DNA from 4 places in the Pantoea sp. SGAir0184 genome. Region 1 is predicted to be linked to each of the others. Evidence: predicted binding sites of a transcription regulator. Region 1 holds the regulator's gene; each other region holds the start of a gene.
The links. Region 1 encodes CRP, which controls carbon source genes, mostly activating them, when cyclic AMP is high. Its sites were predicted from a motif close to ATGTGANNNNNNTCACAT; they were not measured.
Positions count from the first base shown of each region.

Region 1 (5,717 bases):
CCGTTCAAAAGCAAAATTATCGCTTTCCACAACGCCTTCCACGGCCGCACGCTGTTCACCGTCTCGGTGGGCGGTCAGCCGAAATACTCCGATGGCTTTGGCCCGAAGCCGGCGGATATCGTCCATGTGCCGTTTAACGATCTGGCCGCGGTGAAGGCGGTAATTGACGACCACACCTGCGCGATTGTGGTGGAGCCGATTCAGGGGGAAGGCGGCGTGATGCCGGCAACGCCGGAATTCATGCAGGGATTGCGTGCGCTGTGCGATCAGCACAACGCGCTGCTGGTGCTGGATGAAGTGCAGAGCGGCATGGGCCGCAGCGGTAAGCTGTTTGCTTACGAACACTATGGTATCAAGCCAGATATCATCACCACCGCTAAAGCGCTGGGCGGCGGTTTCCCGGTGAGCGCGATGCTGACCACCCATGAAATCGCCTCGGTGATGGCGCCGGGCGTGCACGGCACCACCTACGGCGGCAACCCGCTGGCCTGTGCGATTGCCGAAACCGCGCTGGATATCATCAATACGCCCGAGGTACTGAATGGTGTCGACGCGCGCCGTGAGCAGTTTGTCTCGGCGCTGCAGAAAATCAATGAGCAGTTCGACATCTTCAGTGAAATTCGGGGCAAAGGGCTGCTGCTGGGTGCCGTACTCAACGCGCAGCACGCCAGCAAAGCGCGCGATATCCTCAACGCTTCCGCCGCTGAAGGCCTGATGGTACTGACCGCCGGCAGCGATGTGATTCGCTTTGTGCCGTCGCTGGTGATTGAGCCGACCGATATCGCAGAAGGCATGGCGCGCTTTGCCCGGGCGATCGCGAAAGTCCTGAACTAACCTTTCGGCTTCAGCACGCTGAGCCAGCGGCCGTGATGCGGGCGCTGGCTCCACGCCAGTGAAGAAATGGTGTGCATCACATTGAGGTGCTGCAGAATGCGCTTCACATGCTGTTCGACAATCGTCACCGGCCCCTCATTCAGATTCTCCGGCGCTTCCAGAATATTGCTGTCGTTGCCCGGCCCGTCGTAAGCCAGCCGCTGCTGACAGCGCTGCAGCGCGATTTCACAGGACTGCAAATAGCGCTCCGCCAGCTTTGGCGTCAGCATGGTGTGCTCGCGCGCCAGAATGGTCATGGCGTTGATGTGCTCGACGATAAACTGGCTGTGAGTCACCCACAGGCGCATATCTTTCAGATACTGAAAGTTAAAGCCCGGTTCGGTGGACGCCTGGTTGAGCGAGTTAAACAGCGCGTTGTGCGCCTGGTTAACCTTGACGCGCTGATACGCCAGCTTCTCCGGCGCCTGCTCCGGACCGAGCAGCAGGCGCAGCGCCTCCTGATAAGCCTCCAGCGCATCGTGCGCATTATTGCGCAGCAGCCCGCTCTGCCACTGCGGCCATAGCCAGATCATACCGGCGAAGGCAATCAGGCAGCCCATCAGCGTATCCATCATGCGTGGCAGCAGGAACTGCGCGCCATTCAGTGACAGCAGCTGCAGCGAATACACCGCCGTCACCGTAAAGCCAATCATCGACCAGCCATAATATTTACGCGTGATCAGATAGCTGGCGAGCGTGATGACCAGCATGGTCAGCAGGGCAATCGACTCCGGAACAGCAAAGCGCAGCGACGCCGCGGCGATCAGCAAGCCGGCGAAGGTGCCGAGCGCCCGGTGCTGAATGCGCACGCGCGTGGCGCTGTAGCCGTTCTGGCTGACAAACATGATGGTCATCAGAATCCAGTAAGGCTTGGGAATATTGAAGAACAGCGCCAGCGCGCTGCCGAACATTAGCATCACCGCGAAGCGCGCCGCCGTCCGCAGCGCGGCAGATTTCAGCGACAGGTAGCTGCGCAGCGCCGGCAGCAGCGGCAGGCGGCGCTGGCGATCGGCCATCAGGTCGCGGGTGTACAGTGGCTTCTGCGTGCGCAGCACGCGGGCGATGCGGCTGAAATGGTAGAGGCAGAAATTACCGACCGGATTATCCGGGTGCTGCCGGGCAATTTTCTCCAGCGCGCCGAGCGGCTTCTCCATGTGGAAGCGTTCCGGCAGCTGGTGATAGAGAATGGCATCGGCCAGCACGCGCAGCCGTGCCGAAATGATTTTCGCGTTCCAGCGGATCACCGCCTCGGCGTGGCTCTGCTCCACCAGCTTTTGCACCTCTTCCGGCTGGTGCAGGCTGACCGAGATATGTTCCTGCAGATCGAGCGCGACCTGGAAAGCGCGCGTCAGGCGTTTATGGCTGTTATCACGGCTGGCGGACAGCATATGCATCTGCTGGTAGCAGGTGGTGATCAGATCGACCGCTTTCTGCTGGCGCGCCAGTAGCGGCGGCAGCGCTTTTTCCGGATCGGTCAGCTGCGTCAGCAGGGTGTATTTGGCGTCGCAGTAATCGGCCAGCTCGCGGTACAGCAGGCTGAGGGTCTCGCGCATCGGCTGCTCTTTCCACAGCCAGAACCAGAACCAGTTAAACAGCCCGTACCACAGCGTCCCGCCGATATACAGCAGCGGCGGGACCCACATCGGCATACGGCCGACGAGGCTTAAGGTAAAGATGGCGGCGATCAGCGTGCCGGGCAGCAAACGACCATGCAGCGGGCTGATTTCACCGGTCACGCCCACCAACAGCGGCAACACCAGCAGAATCAGCGGCAGCGGCACAGCGTAAGCCGTGAGGTACTGAATCAGAAAACTGCCGCTGGCGAACAGTGCGCCGCCGACAATCAGCCGTTTGAAGAACCGCTTGTGTGGCGTATCCAGACCGGCGATGTTGCAGCAGGCCGGCACCAGGGAGAACAGCAGCCCTTTTTGCAGATCGCCAAACAGCCAGCCGAGCGCCACAGGCAGGCACAGCACCAGCGTTTGCCGCAGCGCATAGTTAACTTCCGGATGATAGATGATTCGACGCCACATCAGCTCATCGTAAACAGAAACGGCGCGATGTTGCCATCACGCCGTAGGTGAGAAGAAATCAGCGGGTGCCGTAAACGACGATGGTTTTGCCGTGTGCAGAGATCAGGTTCTGATCTTCCAGCATTTTCAGGATACGACCCACGGTTTCGCGTGAGCAGCCCACGATCTGACCAATCTCCTGACGGGTGATTTTGATCTGCATACCGTCCGGGTGGGTCATGGCATCAGGCTGTTTCGCCAGGTTGAGCAGCGTTTGCGCGATACGGCCGGTCACATCGAGGAAGGCAAGGTTGCCGACTTTTTCAGATGTTACCTGCAGGCGACGCGCCATCTGCGCCGACAGGCGCATTAAAATATCCGGATTGACCTGAATCAGCTGACGGAATTTTTTGTAGGAAATTTCAGCCACTTCGCAGGCGGTTTTCGCACGTACCCAGGCGCTACGCTCCTGGCCCTCTTCAAACAGGCCGAGCTCACCGATGAAATCCCCCTGATTGAGGTAGGAGAGTATCATCTCTTTGCCTTCTTCATCTTTAATCAGTACCGCGACGGAACCTTTCACGATGTAGTACAGCGTTTCCGCTTTCTCACCCTGATGGATGAGGGTGCTTTTGGATGGATATTTGTGAATATGGCAATGGGACAGGAACCATTCGAGTGTAGGGTCTGTTTGCGGTTTGCCGAGAACCATTCGCTATTATCCTCTGTTGTAATCGTGCCCAAAATACAGGGGGCAGTTTTCCCTGTCAGGCGGTGAAATCGTCCAGCGTTTCCCGTGAGGGACAGTTATTCGGGGGTGGATTCGTAAGCGATGCTTTTGATTCGTCCCGCTTTCGTCTTTCGTGACGAAAATATTTTCAGCACTGTTTGTAGCATAGCTTTTGCAACCTGTCTCCTGTTGTCTCGCTTCAGCAGGTGGGGGATGCGTCTGCATTGCTGTTTGTCAGGTGAAAGCGTACTCTGGCGGCAAAACCGCCGCTTCAGGAGAAAGAATAATGCAGGCACGAGTGAAATGGGTGGAAGGGCTGACCTTTCTCGGAGAATCCTCATCCGGTCATCAGGTATTAATGGACGGCAATTCCGGTGATAAAGCGCCCAGCCCGATGGAGATGGTGTTGATGGCTGCGGGCGGCTGCAGCGCGATTGACGTGGTGTCGATTCTGCAAAAGGGGCGCAACGATGTCGCCGATTGTGAAGTCAAACTGACCTCGGAACGCCGCGAAGAAGCGCCACGCATTTTTACGCATATCAATCTGCATTTTATTGTCAGCGGCAAAGCGCTGAGCGATAAAGCGGTGGCGCGCGCGGTGGATCTGTCCGCGGAGAAGTACTGCTCGGTCGCGATCATGCTGGGCAAGGGCGTCGAGATAACGCACAGCTACGAAGTGGTGGAGCTGTAATCCAGCCGGGAGCGCGGCCCTGCGCTCCCGATCTCAGTTCCTCCCGGCGAAACTGGCGCGTTAGCCTGCGCTATTCAATACGTTTTCCTTCAATCAACCGCTGCACCAGCGGCGTCATGATCAACTCCATCGCCAGTCCCATCTTGCCGCCCGGCACCACCAGCGTATTCATGTGGGAAATAAACGAGCCCTGGATCATCGCCAGTAAATAAGGAAAAGCGATGCCCTCCAGGCCGCGAAAATGGATCACCACAAAGCTCTCATCCAGCGACGGAATCTCACGCGCGGCAAACGGGTTCGAGGTATCCACGGTCGGCACGCGCTGGAAGTTGAGGTGCGTGCGGGAAAACTGCGGCGTGATGTAGTTGATGTAATCTTCCATCGAACGCACCACCGAATCCATCACCGCTTCGCGCGAATGGCCGCGCTCGCTGGTGTCGCGCACCAGTTTCTGAATCCACTCCAGATTAACAATCGGTACCACGCCAACCAGCAGATCGACGTGTTCAGCCACGTTATGTTGCTGCGTCACCACGCCGCCGTGCAGGCCTTCATAGAACAGCACATCGGTGTTTTCCGGCAGCGGCTGCCAGGGCGTAAACGTGCCCGGCACCTGATTCCACGGCACCGCTTCATCGTAGGTGTGCAGATATTTGCGCGACTGGCCGAGTCCGCTCTGGCCATAGTCGCGGAAAGTCTGCTCCAGCAGGCCGAAGTCGTTGGCTTCCGGGCCAAAGTAGCTGATGTGACGCCCGAGGTCGCGCGCCTTACGAATCGCCATGTCCATTTCCGGACGGGTATAGCGATGGAAACTGTCGCCTTCTATTTCCGCCGCGTGCAGATCCAGCTGCTGGAAAATTTTACGGAAGGCGAGACTGGTGGTGGTGGTTCCGGCGCCGCTGGAACCGGTAACGGCTATGACTGGATGCCTGGCTGACATAACAGCGCTCCCTGTGAAGTCCGGCGATGAGCATTGTTACCACGAATTGCCGCCTGACGCATCAGCCGCGAAATTCCCGCCGCGGCATAATATTGACCGATTCATGCAATTCTGACCACACCAGTACCACTTCGCCCTGCTCAAGCTGGCGGCGCACGTCGGCCACTTTCTGCGTCAGGCTGCGCTCCTGCTCGCCATAATCGGTGCCTTCACGCAGCACAAAACTTTCTATCAGGTTTTCCAGCGTTGTCGGGTCGAGTTCTTGCCAGGGAATAATCACAGTTACATATCCAGATAAGTTGAGAGCCAGTCCGGCACGCGCTGCTCCAGCCACATTTTGGGTCGCAGCAGGCTGCCGCCCACGAAGCCGACGTGACCGCCTTGCTGCGTCAGCTGATACTCAATTGTGGCAGACAACTGCTGCGGCTGCGGGATCACCGCATCGGTCATGAAGGGATCGTCTTTAGCATG
Region 1 is NZ_CP028050.1:313,927-319,643, forward strand. Features, by position in the region: gene C1N60_RS01385 (bifunctional acetylornithine/succinyldiaminopimelate transaminase) at 1-834, shown strand, start outside; gene C1N60_RS01390 (YccS/YhfK family putative transporter) at 831-2,906, opposite strand; gene crp (cAMP-activated global transcriptional regulator CRP) at 2,965-3,597, opposite strand; gene C1N60_RS01400 (OsmC family protein) at 3,902-4,306, shown strand; gene C1N60_RS01405 (phosphoribulokinase) at 4,377-5,246, opposite strand; gene C1N60_RS01410 (YheU family protein) at 5,308-5,526, opposite strand; gene C1N60_RS01415 (hydrolase) at 5,529-5,717, opposite strand, start outside.

Region 2 (5,717 bases), 750 kb from region 1:
AAATCATCATCGCTTTATATGGTCACGAGTACACACAGTCCGGAAGTCTCATTACGTTACTGTCGTTAGCAACCTGCTTTTCGGCAATGGGGACCGTCGCTTATCGCTACATGGTGAAAGAGGGCGGGTTTAACTATCTGTTGAAGAAGATCATTTGTCTGATGGTCATCAGCCTGCCGCTGTCGTGGTGGCTGATCCAGGGCTACGGCATCATGGGTGCCGCCTGGAGCGTCTTCATCACGGAGTTACTGTCCCTGACCGTAATGAATTACTTCTTCAAAAACGGCGTCATCCAAAAAATTCAGGTTTCCTCACTCAACTACAAAACCTACAAATGAGGTCAGATATGATCAGGTTGAAAGACGAACTCAGAAGAAGCGTACAGTATTTCATCAAAAAGATGCCCTGGGCGTACCAGGATCGCATTTACTACTTTCACAAATTCCGTAAGCTGCCGAACCTGCGTCAGCCGAAGGTGTTCAATGAGAAAGTGCTGTATCGCAAATTCGTCTACGGCGACTACCAGTGCTATGGCCGCCTGTCGGACAAGTTTTCGGTGCGTGAGTACATTGCCGAAAAGGTGGGCAGTGAGTATCTGATTCCGCTGGTTTATGAGACCAGCGATCCGCACTCACTGCATACGCTGCCGAGCTGGAAGAACACGGTTATCAAGCCGAATCACGGCTCCAACATGGTCGAGATCCTGCTGGAAGAACCGGATGCGCTGAAAAAACAGCAGATTATCAGCGATTGCCAGCGCTGGCTGAAGACCGACTTCGCCAACGAGGCGCGCGAAATTCACTATCGCTATATTAAGCCGCGCATTCTGGTAGAGAAGTACATCGGCGATGGCAAAACCGCGCCGATCGATTACAAGTTTCACATGTTCAACAAGCGCGACGGCAATTTTGAATATGTGCTGCAGGTGATCTACAACCGCTGTAATCCGCTGCTGTCGATGAACTTTTACGTCAACAATCTTAACGAGGCGTATCACAAAATCCGTGACACCGGGCTGGATGTGTCACCGCTGCTGCCACAATTGCAGCACGCGCTGGCGCTGAGTAAAACGCTGGCCAGCGACTTCGATTATGTGCGTGTGGACTGGTATATCGATGGCGAACAGATCTACTTCGGTGAGCTGACGTTCACGCCAGGCGCCGGGCTGGTCACCGGGTTGGATCGGGGGCTCAATCAGATGATGGGTGATATGTGGATTCAGGATCGTCGCGATACGCAGAGATCGGACGTCACGGTGCCGGAAGTACCACTTCCAGCCGTATTGAAGAAAATTTGAAATCACACAGCAAAATAAAAAACCCCGCTTAGCGGGGTTTTTTATGCGCCGCGTTTACGGCATTGGCCAGTCGGCTGGTGTCTGGCTCATCACCTGAATAAACGCCTCTTTGGTGATGGACATAAAGTTATGCACGTTTTCCATGCTCAGCGTAATGCCGAGCAGACCGGTAACGAACCAGCATGACATCGCTACGCCCACGCCGCCGCACATCAGCGCCATCACGTGGTGGCTGTTCTGACGCAATTTAATTTTCATGGTGCTGGCGAAGAACATCATTACCGCGCTGAGCAGTTCCCAACGCATGACGATCAGACTGGTAGTTAACGTAGCCATCGGCGAAAAACCTCTTGAAATCAGTAATATCCCTGACATTCATCGGACATCACTGGCGGCAGACAAGGGAGGTCAGGGAAGCCCTTCTGTCGTCTTAATACAGCTTGAATCTGTGACTTGGGTCACATTATATCACTGGATTTGAAAATTTGAACAAAATTTAGACCTGGTATGGCAGGCTAAGAAAGGGCTGGAGGAAGGTGAAGAGAAGGGGGAAAGGCGCGCCCGCGCGGGGCGCACTGACTTCAGCGTACCGGGCAGCACTCGCCGGTGGTGCGCTGGGCAAAGCTGTTCATGCCTTCGCTGCAGTCAAAGTTGACCAGACGCGGACGCTGCACCATCGCCTGGCGACGCATGCTGTGACGGTAAGCGGTAGGGGTTTGCGAGAACTGACGGCGGAACACGCGTGAAAACGTCTGCTGCGAGTCGTAGCCGTACTGCATCGCAATGTCGAATACCGGACGCTGCGTCTGACGCAAGGCTTCGGCGGCCAGCGTGAGACGGCGTTCACGAATATAACCACCCAGCGTTTGTTTCGTAACCGTACGGAACATACGCTGCAGGTGCCATTTCGAGTAACCCGATTTTGCCGCCACTTCATCAATCGACAATGTTTTATCCAGATTCTGATCGATCCAGTTAGTCAGTGAATGGATGATTTCCTGTTGCATCATAGCCTGTTCCTTCTGCAAGGTTATCGCCTGGTTTGAAATTCGCTGTTTTGCTGGGGTGCGAGTATAATTCCTCAAGTTAACTTGAGGTAAAGGCCCTAAATGAAAAAAGAACGCAATTACCCGAAACCGGTGCTGACGCCGGGCGAAGTGGCGAAACGCAGCGGCGTGGCGGTATCGGCGCTGCACTTTTACGAAAGCAAAGGCTTGATCAGCAGCACGCGCAATGGCGGTAATCAGCGCCGCTACAGCCGTGATGTGCTGCGCCGCGTGGCGATTATCAAAATTGCCCAGCGCATCGGAATTCCGCTGGCGACGGTCAGCGACAGCCTGATGCACGTGCCGGCGAATAAGCGCATGTCGACGCAGGAGTGGGACGCGCTGACGCAGCACTGGCGCGAAGAGCTGGATAAACGCATCGAAACCCTGACGCGTCTGCGCAACGATCTTGACGGCTGCATTGGTTGCGGCTGCCTGTCGATGCGCGACTGCCCGCTGCGCAATCCGGGTGATCGCCTGGGGCAGCAGGGCTCCGGAGCGGTCCTGCTCGATCCGCAACAGGACGAGCCGCAGCGTTAATCCGCTATACTAGATGCCAACCCTTAGCAGCAAGGAATCGCGCATGATTACCGTTCACCATCTGGAAAACTCCCGTTCTCATCGGGTGCTGTGGCTGCTGGAAGAGCTGGCGGTGCCGTATCAAATCAAACGCTATCAGCGGGAAAATACCCTGCTGGCGCCGGACGAATTAAAGAAAGTGCATCCGCTGGGTAAATCGCCGGTGATTACCGATGGCAATCGGGTGATCGCCGAATCGGGCGCCATCCTCGAATATCTGCAGCTGAAATACGACAGCGAGCATCTGCTGGCGCTGCATGAGGAAGAGGAGCAAATTCAGGCGCGTTACTGGCTGCACTATGCTGAAGGTTCGCTGATGCCGCTGCTGGTAATGAAGCTGGTGTTTGCGCAACTGGGCAAAAAGCCGGTGCCATGGCTGCTGCGCCCGGCCGGCGTGGCGCTGAGTAAAGGCATTCAGAAAGCGTGGCTGAACAAGCAGCTGGCGCTCCACGGGCGCGTGATTGAGCAGCATCTGAGCCAGCAGCGCTTTTTTGCCGGTTCACGCTTCAGCATTGCCGATGTGCAGATGAGTTTTCCGCTGCTGGCGTTGCAGATGCGCGGCGCGCTGGGTGAGATGCCCGCCACGGCGCGCTGGCTGGAGAATATGCAGCAGCGCGCCGCGTGGCAGCGCGCGCTGGAGCAGGGCGGCCCGATTCAGTTCAATAACGGCTGAGGCGCAGCGGTAACGCAACGAAACAGGACGCCGCGACGCGCTGTCGCGGCACCGCAGCAAACCATCTGAAATGCCAGCCTTTTTCCTCCATGATTTCCTGCTCCCGCTAGCGTAACGCCAGCCATAATTGCGCCAGAGCTGCGCATTATCCTGCCTGCCAGGTGATTAGCAGTTGAAAACGCCACCCCAAACGCCAGATAATCGTTTGCCTTTTTTCCGCGTCACCCCTTTTTGACCTGGAATACGCGGCCACGTAATCGTTTGCCTGCTTTTCTCTCTGAGACATCTTCACCAGGATGATGCGCAAACGCGAGCCGCGCGGTGACCTATATCTTAAAAAACACAGAGGAATAACTATGTCTGGCGAATCATGCCCGGCCAGGGGAAAACTGGACGCCTGGTTCCACATTTCAGCACGCGGCAGCAGCGTGCGGCAGGAAGTGCTGGCTGGCCTCACCACCTTTTTAGCGATGGTTTATTCAGTCATCGTGGTGCCTGGCATGCTCGGTAAAGCGGGCTTCTCACCGACGGCGGTGTTTGTCGCTACCTGTCTGGTGGCCAGCTTTGGCTCCCTCATCATGGGACTGTGGGCCAACCTGCCGATGGCGATTGGCTGCGCCATCTCCCTGACCGCCTTCACCGCGTTCAGCCTGGTACTGGGCCAGCACATTAGCGTGCCGGTGGCGCTGGGCGCGGTCTTCCTGATGGGCCTGCTGTTCACGCTGATTTCCGTGACCGGCATTCGCGCGTGGATTCTGCGTAACCTGCCGATGGGCGTGGCGCACGGTACCGGCGTCGGTATCGGCCTGTTTCTGCTGCTGATTGCCGCCGATGGCATTGGTCTGGTGGTAAAAAACCCGGCGGCAGGCCTGCCGGTGGCGCTTGGTCACTTCACCTCTTTCCCGGTGATCATGGCGCTGATCGGGCTGGCGGCGATTTTTGGTCTGGAAAAACGGCGGGTACCGGGCGGCATTCTGCTGACCATCATTGCGATTTCGCTGCTTGGGCTGATTTTCGACCCGGCGGTAAAGTGGCAGGGGCTGTTTGCCATGCCGAGCCTGCGTGATGCCAGCGGCCAGTCGGCAATGTTTAGCCTGGATATCATGGGCGCGCTGCAGCCGGTGGTGTTACCGAGCGTGCTGGCGCTGGTGATGACCGCGGTGTTTGACGCCACCGGCACCATTCGTGCGGTGGCCGGGCAGGCGAACCTGCTGGATAAAGAGGGCCAGATTATCAATGGCGGTCGCGCGCTGACCACCGACTCTATCAGCAGCCTGTTTGCCGGACTGGTGGGTGCCTCGCCCGCCGCAGTGTATATCGAGTCCGCTGCGGGTACTGCCGCCGGCGGTAAAACCGGCCTGACAGCGATTGTCGTGGGTCTGTTGTTCCTGCTGATTCTGTTTATGTCGCCGCTGGCTTATCTGGTTCCGGCCTATGCCACCGCACCCGCGCTGATGTATGTCGGCCTGCTGATGCTGAGCAACGTGGCCAAAATCGACTTCAATGATTTCGTCGATGCGATGTCTGGCCTGCTGACGGCGGTATTCATCGTACTGACCTGCAACATCGTCACCGGCATCATGCTCGGCTTTGCCGCGCTGGTGATTGGCCGTCTGTTTGCCGGCGAGTGGCGCAAGCTCAACGCTGGCACGGTGGTGATTGCTGTGGCGCTGGTGGCGTTCTACGCGGGCGGCTGGGCTATCTGACCGCAATCCGGGCGTCAGTCCGGATTATTCTCTTTATCGCACACGCCGCACATCGGGTAGCCCCGCCGGGCGGCGTTTTGTTTTACACTTTCCGACGCAACATCGCTTCGATTAATATGATTCGCCTAAGGAAAGCATGGAAATCTTCTTTACTATTCTCATCATGACGCTGGTGGTTTCGCTGTCCGGCGTTGCGGCACGTATCCTGCCGTTTCAGATCCCGCTCCCGCTGGTACAGATCGCGGCCGGCGCGCTGCTGGCCTGGCCAACCTTTGGTCTGCACGTCGATTTTGACCCCGAACTTTTCCTCGTGCTGTTTATTCCGCCGCTGCTGTTTGCCGATGGCTGGAAAACGCCGATCAACGAGTTTCTGCATCACGGCCGTGAAATTATCGGCCTGGCGCTGGTGCTGGTGC
Region 2 is NZ_CP028050.1:3,803,484-3,809,200, reverse strand. Features, by position in the region: gene C1N60_RS18055 (oligosaccharide flippase family protein) at 1-338, shown strand, start outside; gene C1N60_RS18050 (ATP-grasp fold amidoligase family protein) at 347-1,297, shown strand; gene C1N60_RS18045 (YjcB family protein) at 1,352-1,633, opposite strand; gene soxS (superoxide response transcriptional regulator SoxS) at 1,879-2,307, opposite strand; gene soxR (redox-sensitive transcriptional activator SoxR) at 2,407-2,883, shown strand; gene C1N60_RS18030 (glutathione S-transferase family protein) at 2,927-3,595, shown strand; gene C1N60_RS18025 (NCS2 family permease) at 3,952-5,301, shown strand; gene C1N60_RS18020 (Na+/H+ antiporter) at 5,438-5,717, shown strand, end outside.
Region 2: C1N60_RS18045 (YjcB family protein) is a predicted target of CRP. The motif match lies at 1,744-1,761, and genes of this name have one in related genera.

Region 3 (5,717 bases), 1.5 Mb from region 1:
TTCAAAAACTGACTGGTAGAGTTGTTCTAACAGAACAAGTTCTGCCTCGTTCATCTCAGTGGAATCGGTGAGCCCCAGCTTATTGGCCATGACCTGCTCGCCTGAGTCTTTTTCAAACTTACCTTCACTGCCAGCAACATGGTATCGGCTCATGAGTGCGCTCTGTAATAATGACAAACGAAGCGTAAGTATATTTAGGTCCATCAGGTTTATCAGCCAATCCTGCCTCGAAACCTTTCGTTCATCAGGATAAGTTAAATTGCTGTATATCCAGGGAGTACCGTTGGTTGCAGCCAGGCTGTACCTCAATAGCATCAGCCCGGTTGCCCGTTTCGATCAAACAGGTAATGTGGTTCGGTAAGGGGAGCTATAAGTAGCGCTGCAGCCGAGATTTTGACCAGCCGCCGTAAAGAGTGCGATGTGACTGGCGCTGGCAATTTATCCCCGCCCGTAAAAAGCATGTAATAAAAAATCCACGCAATTGCGTGGATTTTATAGTTATTGCGCTCTCTATGAGGCTCGGTGAAACCTCATGAGACGGCACATTTTATTTAAACGTTAAACAGGAAGTTCATCACATCGCCATCTTTCACGATGTACTCTTTACCTTCTGAACGCATTTTGCCGGCTTCTTTCGCGCCCTGTTCACCTTTGTATGTGATGAAATCTTCGAAGGCGATGGTCTGAGCGCGGATAAAGCCTTTTTCGAAGTCGGTGTGGATTTTACCGGCTGCCTGCGGTGCGGTCGCGCCAACCGGGATGGTCCAGGCACGCACTTCTTTCACGCCTGCGGTGAAGTAAGTCTGCAGGTTGAGCAGGGCGTAACCAGCGCGGATCACGCGGTTGAGGCCCGGCTCTTCCAGGCCCAGCTCGGCCATGAATTCGTCGCGCTCTTCATCTTCCAGCTCGGCGATGTCCGATTCCACGGCCGCACAGACCGGCACCACCACTGAGCCTTCGGCTTCAGCAATCGCGCGCACCTGGTCGAGATACGGGTTGTTCTCGAAACCGTCTTCATTGACGTTGGCGATGTACATGGTCGGCTTCAGCGTCAGGAAGCTGAGATAGCGGATCGCCGCTTTCTCATCGGCGTCCAGCGCCAGCGAGCGCAGCATACCGGCGTTTTCCAGATGCGGCAGGCACTTCTCCAGCGCGGCCAGTTCCGCCTTAGCATCTTTGTCGCCGCCTTTGGCTTTCTTCTGGCAGCGCTGAATGGCACGTTCGCAGGTGTCGAGATCCGACAGCGCCAGCTCGGTGTTGATGACATCAATATCTTCCGCCGGGTTTACTTTACCGGAGACGTGAATGATGTTGTCGTTTTCAAAGCAGCGCACTACGTGGCCGATGGCTTCAGTTTCGCGGATGTTGGTCAGGAACTGGTTGCCCAGGCCTTCACCTTTGGACGCGCCTTTTACCAGACCGGCGATGTCCACGAACTCCATGGTGGTTGGCACCACGCGCTGTGGCTTAACAATTTCGCTCAGCTGATCGAGGCGCAGGTCAGGCATCGGCACCACGCCGGTGTTGGGTTCGATGGTGCAGAACGGAAAGTTGGCTGCTTCGATACCCGCTTTGGTCAGCGCGTTGAACAGGGTGGATTTACCGACGTTCGGCAGGCCCACAATACCGCATTTAAATCCCATGATCTTACCTTTCTCACTGAGTGTGCAGCGCTGGCAGACAGCGCCGACTGATTCAAAAATTTTCGCGCATTATACACAGAATTCCCTGCGGCGGCGCGGGAATTGGCTTAGCTGGCTTTGAAGGCGTGCAGGCGGTTCATCGCCTTAATCTTATCTTCTTTTAGCCACAGTTCGGTGCAGCGCACCGCTTCATCGACCGCCTCGTCAATCAGCTTCTGCTCGCTGGCCGGTGCCTTGCCGAGCACAAATCCGGTGACCTTGTTACGATCGCCCGGATGGCCGATACCGACGCGCAGGCGATGAAAATTGTTGTTATTACCGAGCTTGCTGATGATGTCTTTCAGGCCGTTATGACCGCCATGGCCGCCGCCCTGTTTGAATTTCGCCACGCCTGGCGGCAGGTCCATTTCATCGTGTGCCACCAGAATCTCTTCCGGCGTAATGCGATAGAACGTTGCCATCGCCGCCACCGCTTTGCCGCTCAGGTTCATAAAGGTGGTGGGCACCAGCAGGCGCACATCCTCGCCGGCCGGCGACAGGCGCGCGGTGTAGCCGAAAAATTTCGGCTCCTCTTTGAGGGACTGATTATGGCGCGAGCAAAGTAAATCCACATACCAGGCGCCAGCGTTATGGCGCGTTGCCGCGTATTCAGCGCCGGGATTGGCCAGCCCCACAATCAGTTTAATGCTGCTCACGATGTTTATCCTGTCTCGCTGCGAAAGGGCGATAGTTTACTGCCTGCCGGCTGGGATGACAAAGGGCGTAATGACAGATTAATGACCAAAGGTGACTAATCAATTTCTATCGAAATCAAGGTGCTGGCGGTAAAGTTTTGTCAGACATTGTGAAGGATGTGTGATCCTGTACGCATCTTAACCGCCAGCCATTGCCTAAACTTATGGCCAGTTAACCAAACGTGCTGTTTTCTGCGTTGCTGAAAAGGATGGAGGTGAATCATGAAACGTCAACACTGCCGCACCGTCGGTAATGGTTTGATGTGTCTCGGCTTGTTAACCATGGTGCTCGGGGTGGGTTATTCCATCATTAACCAGCTACCGTCGGTCAACCTGCCGCAGTTCCTCGCGCATGGAGCGATGTTCAGTATTTTTGTGGGTGCGCTACTGTGGCTGGTCGGCGCACGCGTCAGCGGACGGGAGAGGGTGGAAGACCGCTATTACTGGCTGCGTCACTACGGTGACAAACGCTGCCGTCGCGATCACCACTCAACGCACTAACCGGCTTCCGCCATTGCCGCCTGCGGCGTCTGATAACCTTCGACGCGGTTACGTCCGGCGGCTTTAGCGCGATACAAGGCTTCATCAGCCAGCGCCAGCAGGGCGGGAAACGCCTGATGCCGCTGGCTGGCAGTGGCAAAGCCAATGCTCACCGTATAGCCGATGTCGTTGGGTAGCGACAGCTGTGTCGCCAGCCGGATACGCTCACATATGCGCTGCGCCTGCTCACTGTCGCCAGGAAGCAACGCGGCAAACTCCTCACCGCCCAGCCGGGCAAACTGACCTTCAACCGGCATTAACGCTTTTACCACCTGACAAAAATCCACCAGCACCCGATCCCCCTGCTGATGGCCATAGCGATCGTTGATGCTTTTGAAATGATCGAGGTCGAATAGCACAGCACTGTAAATATAAGGCTGCGGCAAACGTGCGTGGCGCAGCAGCAGTTTTTCTGCGGCTTCAAATAGCGCGCGCCGGTTCCAGACGCCGGTAAGCGGATCGTGTAGCGACGCCAGCTTATGGGCAATCTGCGTGCGCTCATTGACCATCGCCAGAATGGTGAAGGTCAGGCCGATGACGAAGAGGATCGACTCCAGGATCACATAAACCGAAAAGCCGGAACCGCCAATGGCACCCGGTACGGGGGTGGCTACCGCATCGTCAAGGAAAATGCGCGCCATATGGAACAGTAAGTGGATCCACAGCAGTATCTGCGCGGGCCAGAAAGTGACGGTCAGCGTGGCGCGCGCCTGCCACAGCAGACGAATCAGCGCGGCGGTAAAGATGATGCACAGCAGGCACATGACCAGCACGCGTTTCGGCTGGCCGTGATAGAACTGCGGAAAGGCACAAAGCAGGGCCCACAGTAGCGCACCAGTGATCCAGCAAAAACCAAGCGGAAGGCGGCAAAAAGTACGAAAGGCGTTGAGCAGGGTGCCGTAAGCCAGCAGCATGATGACATTCCCGACCGCCACCGGCAAAAAGTGCAAACCGGCGCTGCGCAGGCTGCTGAGCAGCACGGCGGCAAGCGTCAGTATTAGCGTCAGCGTGGTAAAACCCAGCACCCGGTCGTACTGCGCCCCGACCCAGGCAAAAATCAAAATAATGCTCAGAAACCCCAGCACGTAGAGCTCGCAAATAAACAACGTATAAATGTCGAGTGGCATGGTGGTCGGAGTTCTCAGCAAAAGTGTGGTGAAAAATATCACTAATCACTGGACCGCTAAAGCCCGGATGCGCTTGTCTGATAAAAAGAGTGGAAGGCGGGGAGATTGGCGGATTTTGAGGCCATTTATCGCGCAAATAGTGGCAGCGGAAGCGGCTTTATCGGGATATTACTCCGCGCTCAGGCAATAAAAAACCGGGCAGGGCGCCCGGTTTTTCGCGAACAATTAATGTTCGAACATCGCCGAAATCGATTCTTCGTTGCTGATACGACGAATGGCTTCGGCCAGCATGCCAGACAGCGTCAGTGTACGCACATTTGGCAGCGACTTCATCTCTTCCGACAGCGGAATAGTGTCGCAAACAATCACCTGATCAATCACTGATTTGCGCAGATTTTCCACCGCGTTGCCAGAGAAGATTGGGTGGGTGGCGTAAGCGAACACGCGTTTCGCGCCGCGCTCTTTCAGTGCTTCAGCCGCTTTGCACAGCGTACCGCCGGTGTCGATCATATCGTCGACCAGTACGCAGTCACGACCGGCAACGTCACCGATGATGTGCATCACCTGCGACACGTTCGCACGCGGGCGACGTTTGTCGATGATGGCCATGTCGGTGTCGTTGAGCAGTTTGGCGATAGCGCGAGCGCGCACTACGCCACCGATGTCCGGCGAAACCACAATCGGGTTTTCCAGACCAATCTGCAGCATATCTTCCAGCAGAATCGGGCTACCGAACACGTTATCCACCGGGACATCAAAGAAGCCCTGGATCTGTTCAGCGTGCAGGTCAACCGTCAGTACACGGTCCACGCCGACGCTGGAGAGGAAATCAGCCACAACTTTGGCGGTAATTGGCACGCGGGCAGAACGCACGCGGCGGTCCTGACGGGCATAGCCAAAGTAAGGGATTACAGCAGTAATACGACCAGCAGAAGCCCGACGCAGTGCGTCGACCATCACAACCAGCTCCATCAAGTTATCATTGGTGGGGGCACAGGTGGACTGGATGATGAAAATATCACCACCGCGTACATTTTCATTAATCTGTACACTTACTTCGCCATCGCTGAAACGGCCGACAGCGGCGTCTCCGAGGCTGGTGTAAAGGCGGTTGGCAATACGTTGTGCTAGTTCCGGGGTGGCGTTACCAGCAAATAGCTTCATATCAGGCACGAGAAGAACCTCAGGCTTGGCGTCCAGAGAATGAACCGCTCAAAAATAACCGGCGAATACATTTGAGCCTGTTCATACGGGTGTGTTAATGCGTCACGTGCAGTGTCTGGAACAGGGTGACACTGTCACGTTTACGCTTAGAGCCCGGAAAGGGTGCGCTGTAACGGCGAGAGATTAAGCCCACGCGCCACAAATCCGCACATCCATTTCGGGGCAAGCTCCAGCACCTGACGAGCAGCGGACTCGGTGTCAAATTCAGCAAACACGCAAGCGCCGGTCCCTGTCAGGCGCGACGGCGCGTATTCTAGCAGCCAGGAAAGCAGCGCATCAACCTCACGAAAACGTTTTCTTGCTACCGCTTCACAATCATTGTGAAAAGGACGCTGCAACAGTTCATCTAATGTGCGTATTGGTGAATCGCGCGTCAGTTCAGGATCGCGAAACAGATCCGGGGTGGCGATGCTGACGCCAGGATGGGCCACCAGATACCATTTTTCCGC
Region 3 is NZ_CP028050.1:1,856,753-1,862,469, forward strand. Features, by position in the region: gene C1N60_RS08570 (Fic/DOC family protein) at 1-153, opposite strand, end outside; gene ychF (redox-regulated ATPase YchF) at 552-1,643, opposite strand; gene pth (aminoacyl-tRNA hydrolase) at 1,751-2,338, opposite strand; gene ychH (stress-induced protein YchH) at 2,600-2,878, shown strand; gene C1N60_RS08590 (GGDEF domain-containing protein) at 2,875-4,044, opposite strand; gene prs (ribose-phosphate diphosphokinase) at 4,270-5,217, opposite strand; gene ispE (4-(cytidine 5'-diphospho)-2-C-methyl-D-erythritol kinase) at 5,355-5,717, opposite strand, start outside.
Region 3: pth (aminoacyl-tRNA hydrolase) is a predicted target of CRP. The motif match lies at 2,497-2,514, and genes of this name have one in related genera.

Region 4 (5,717 bases), 550 kb from region 1:
CCGAAGTCCATAATTTCTTCGTTATCTGCTACTTCGGAAACCTTTTTCACGGTTGCCGGGGCAGTTTCGGAGAATTCCGTGCCGACGCGTGAATCGGTCGGTACCGGAATGCCGTACTGGTCGCGCAGGCCTTTAGCGGCCTCAACGAAGTCTGGCTCGTACAGCGATTTGCCGACGTTGTTGTCGATCGCCACGAAGGTGTTAGCGATACCGCCACCGACAATCACGGTGTCAGCGATTTTCACCAGCGACTGCAGCACGTCGAATTTGGTCGACACTTTAGAACCACCCACCACGGCGACCAGCGGACGCTGTGGATTGCTCATCACTTTGCCCAGCGCTTCCAGTTCGGCAGACAGCAGCGGACCGGCACAGGCGATAGGGGCGAATTTGCCCACGCCGTGAGTAGACGCCTGCGCGCGGTGCGCGGTGCCGAATGCATCCATGACGAACACGTCACACAGCGCGGCATATTTCTTCGACAGGGTTTCGTCGTCTTTTTTCTCGCCTTTGTTGAAGCGAACGTTTTCCAGCACCACCAGTTCACCCGCGCCCACTTCAACGCCGTCGAGGTAGTCTTTCGCCAGGGTCACGTTAGTGCCGTTCAGTTTTTCTTTCAGGTAGTTAACAACCGGCAGGAGGGAGAACTCTTCGTTGTATTCACCTTCGGTCGGGCGACCCAGGTGAGAGGTAACCATCACTTTCGCGCCCTGTTTCAACGCCGCTTCGATGGTAGGCAGAGAAGCACGAATACGTGCATCTGACGTCACTTTCCCTTCTTTCACTGGTACGTTGAGATCGGCACGGATCAGAACGCGTTTACCAGCAAGATCCAGATCGGTCATCTTAATTACAGACATGGTGAACCCTCTCGTTGATTCTCATAAGTTTTGCCAGACGCAGTCCGCGTCTTACCTGAAACCGCTTGCGGCCATTGCTAACGTGGTGTCGATCATGCGGTTAGCAAAGCCCCATTCGTTGTCACACCAGACCAGGGTTTTGATCAGGTGGTGACCGCTGACCCGCGTTTGCGTGCCGTCCACTATGGCACTGTGCGGATCGTGGTTAAAATCTACTGAGACTAACGGTAATTCCGTATAGTCAACTATACCACGAAATGCCCCCTCTGACGCGTTTTGCAGCAACGCGTTGACCTCACACGCCTTCACCGCCTGGCGCACCGAAACGCTCAGATCAATGGCGGTCACGTTGATCGTCGGCACGCGCACCGCGATAGCCTCGAAGCGATCGTTAAATTTCGGAAAAATACGGGTAATGCCAGCGGCAAGACGCGTATCGACCGGAATGATCGACTGACTGGCGGCACGGGTACGGCGCAGGTCGCTGTGATACGCGTCAATCACCTGCTGATCGTGCATCGCTGAGTGGATGGTGGTCACGGTGCCCGACTCAATGCCAAAGGCGTCATCCAGCAGCTTGATCACCGGAATAATGCAGTTGGTGGTGCAGGATGCGTTGGAGACAATGCGGTCAGTTTGTTTAAGAGCCTGTTCGTTAACGCCGAACACTACGGTGGCATCCAAATCGTTGCCGCCGGGATGCGAGAACAACACTTTCTTCGCGCCAGCCTGCAGATGCGCTTCACCATCGTCGCGGCTGCCGTACACGCCGGTGCAGTCCAGCACGATATCAACATTCAGTTCGCGCCACGGCAGCGCGGTAATCTCAGCCTGATGCAGGATACGGATGGTATCGTCACCAACCCACAGCTGATCGCGCTCCTGGCGGACCTCAAAGGCAAAGCGGCCGTGGCTGGTGTCGTACTTCAGCAGATGCGCCATGCCAGCCGCTTCCGCCAGTTCGTTAATCGCCACTACGGTGATTTCCGCCCGGCGACCGGTTTCATACAGCGCACGCAACACGTTGCGCCCGATACGACCAAAACCATTTATTGCGATACGAATGGTCATCTCACTTCCTGCAGCCACACCTGAAAAAACGTGCCAAATACCTTGAGCGTTTCGCTGCGTTTTGTACAGGGAATTCTTGCCCGGTTACGGTTGCTGACGGAGAGCACACGGCTGCAACTGAAACGGTTCAGCGAGAATAAAGCATGGAAGGAATAACAGGAATGATTGCGATCAACTGTGCTGCTGATTATTGGATCTGCGTCACAAATTCAGGCAATGACAATTATTACTGCAGGAATAATTGAACCGTTTCAGGTTCAGGCGATAACAGGGCCGCCGATCTGCACATCGGTGTCGCGGCGCAATTTATTGCGCGTGGTAAAGCATAAGGATGGCAGCAGAAATGCGCGATGAATCGCGCCGCTACAACGCGCAGCGGCGCGACTTGTTACGCGAAATTACAGAATCGATTTCGCGGTTTTCACCACGTTGGCCACGGTGAAGCCGAACTCTTCGAACAGCTTCTCAGCTGGCGCTGACTCACCGAAGGTGGTCATGCCAACGATGGCACCGTGCAGGCCGGTGTATTTAAACCAGTAATCCGCAATACCGGCTTCGATAGCAACGCGTGCGCCAACCGCTTTCGGCAGCACAGACTCACGATAAGCCGCATCCTGCTTATCAAACGCATCGGTAGACGGCATGGACACCACGCGCACCTTACGACCTTCCGCGCTCAGCTGCTCGTAAGCGCCGACTGCCAGCTCAACTTCAGAACCGGTCGCAATCAGAATCAGCTCCGGCGTGCCGTCGCAATCTTTCAGCACGTAACCACCGCGCGCCACGTTAGCCAGCTGCTCAGCGCTACGATCCTGCTGCGCCAGGTTCTGACGCGAGAAGATCAGGGCTGATGGGCCGTCAACGCGCTCGATAGCGTATTTCCATGCCACCGCAGACTCTACCTGGTCACACGGACGCCACAGGCTCATGTTCGGGGTGGTGCGCAGGCTGGCCATCTGCTCAACCGGCTGGTGCGTCGGGCCATCTTCACCCAGACCGATAGAGTCGTGGGTATAAACCATCACCTGACGGATTTTCATCAGCGCCGCCATACGTGCTGCGTTACGCGCGTATTCGACGAACATCAGGAAGGTTGCGGTGTACGGCAGGAAGCCACCGTGCAGCGCAATACCGTTGGCGATGGCAGTCATACCAAACTCACGCACGCCGTAATGAATGTAGTTGCCTGCGGCATCTTCATTGATCGGCTTCGAGCCAGACCACATGGTCAGGTTGCTTGGTGCCAGGTCAGCCGAGCCGCCCAGATATTCTGGCAGCAGCTTACCGAAGGCTTCGATGGCATTCTGCGACGCTTTACGGCTGGCGATTTTTGCCGGATTAGCCTGCAGCTGCTCGATGAACTTCTGCGATTCCGCCTGCCAGTTAGCGGGCAGCTCGTTGTTCACGCGGCGTTTGAACTCTGTGGCCAGTTCCGGATGCGCAGCGGCGTAAGCAGCAAACTTCTCGTCCCAGGCTTTCTCTTTCGCCTGGCCGGCTTCTTTGGCATCCCACTGTGCGTAGATATCAGAAGGAATTTCAAATGGCGCGTAGTTCCAGCCCAGCTGTTTGCGGGTCAGCGCGATTTCGTCGTCACCCAGCGGGGCACCGTGCGAATCGTGCGTACCGGCTTTGTTCGGGGAACCGAAACCGATGATGGTTTTGCACATCAGCAGCGATGGCTTGTCGGTGACCGCTTTGGCTTCTTCTACCGCTTTTTTGATCGCGTCGGCGTCGTGACCGTCCACGCCACGCACCACGTGCCAGCCGTAGGCTTCGAAGCGTTTGGCGGTGTCGTCGGTGAACCAGCCATCCACGTGACCGTCGATAGAGATGCCGTTGTCGTCATAGAACGCCACCAGCTTGCCGAGCTTCAGGGTACCGGCGATGGAGCACACTTCGTGTGAGATGCCTTCCATCATGCAGCCGTCGCCCATGAACACGTAAGTGTGATGGTCTACGATGTCATGGCCCGGACGGTTGAACTGCGCCGCCAGCGTGCGCTCAGCAATGGCGAAGCCCACGGCGTTCGCGATGCCCTGACCCAGTGGGCCGGTGGTGGTTTCTACGCCTGCGGTGTAGCCGTATTCCGGGTGGCCTGGGGTTTTAGAGTGCAGCTGACGGAAGTTCTGCAGCTCGCTCATCGGCAGGTCATAGCCGGTGAGGTGCAGCAGGCTGTAAATCAGCATCGAGCCGTGGCCGTTGGACAGCACGAAACGGTCGCGATCTGCCCACAGCGGGTTAGTTGGATTGTGGTTCAGGAAATCACGCCACAGCACTTCAGCGATATCGGCCATGCCCATTGGGGCACCCGGATGTCCCGATTTCGCTTTCTGTACTGCATCCATACTTAACGCGCGAATGGCGTTGGCAAGCTCTTTACGAGAGGGCATCTTCTACTCCAGGTCGGATTAATGCTCCGCCACGCTTAACTGATTGTAATTAATGAGTTATAAGGCGAAGCGAGAAAAAAGTCGCACATCAATGTACATGAAAATCGGGGCAAAAGTACATGTATCAGGATGCTAAATCTGCGGTTCAGGGTTGCATTTCGGGGCCTGTCTGCTAGCCAATCCGCCCCTGGCACGCTATAACCAATGCGTTTAAACACCTGCGTGGTTTTTCAGGTGTTTGTTTTCTCTACTTGTTACTCAAAGGATGCTGATATGAAAATTCGCGCCATGGTTGTCGCGCTGGGAATGGTTTCGCTGCTGAGCGGCTGCGAAGGAATGGATAATAACGCACTGTTGCAGTCTGGCGCGCAGGCGTTTCAGGCTTACTCGCTGAATGATGCCCAGGTTAAAGAGCTGAGCGATCAGTCATGTGCCCAGATGGATAAAGAGAACCAGCTGGCGCCAGCCAACAGCAGCTATCAGCAGCGGCTGAACAAAATCGCCGCCGCGCTGGGCGATAACATCAACGGCGTACCGGCCAACTACAAGGTGTATCTGACCAAAGACGTCAACGCCTGGGCGATGGCGAATGGCTGTATCCGCGTTTATAGCGGTCTGATGGATATGATGAGCGACAACGAAGTGGAAGGCGTGCTCGGCCATGAAATGGGCCACGTCGCGCTCGGCCATACGCGCAAAGCAATGCAGGTGGCTTTCGCGACCACGGCGGCACGCAACGCTGCGGCGTCGGTGGGTGGCGTGATTGGTTCGCTGTCGCAGTCACAGCTGGGCGAGATGGGCGAGAAGCTGGTTAACGCGCAGTTCTCACAGACCCAGGAGTCGCAGGCGGATGACTATTCGTACGATCTGCTGAAGAAGCGCGGCATTAATCCGCTTGGTCTGGCGACCAGCTTCGAGAAGCTGGCGAAGCTGGATCAGGGCCGCCAGAGCTCAATGTTTGACTCGCATCCGGATTCTGAGTCGCGCGCGCAGCATATTCGCGACCGCATCGCGGCGGATGGTAAGTAGTCGCCGCTCTTCCCCTCACCCCAGCCCTCTCCCGCACGCGGGAGAGGGAGCAGTCCGTGCTGTTATCACCGCCCGCTCGATCGGTTCCCTCTCCTGAGGGAGAGGGCGCAGTCCGTGCTGTTCTCACCGCCAGCTCGATCGCCTCCCTCTCCCGCACGCGGGAGAGGGAGCAGTCTGTGCTGTTCTCACCGCCCGCTCGATCGGTTCCCTCTCCTGGGGGAGAGGGTCAGGGTGAGGGCAGCCGCCCGCACCGCCGCTTAACCTTTATTCGCCGCCTGCACGTGCAGCATATCCAGCGCCAGCGTGGCAGCAGCCAGTGAGGTCAGGTCGGCGTGATCGTAACCCGGTGCCACTTCCACCAGATCCA
Region 4 is NZ_CP028050.1:862,168-867,884, reverse strand. Features, by position in the region: gene pgk (phosphoglycerate kinase) at 1-860, opposite strand, end outside; gene epd (erythrose-4-phosphate dehydrogenase) at 912-1,931, opposite strand; gene tkt (transketolase) at 2,330-4,321, opposite strand; gene C1N60_RS03930 (metalloprotease LoiP) at 4,595-5,350, shown strand; gene speB (agmatinase) at 5,608-5,717, opposite strand, start outside.
Region 4: epd (erythrose-4-phosphate dehydrogenase) is a predicted target of CRP. The motif match lies at 2,121-2,138, and genes of this name have one in related genera.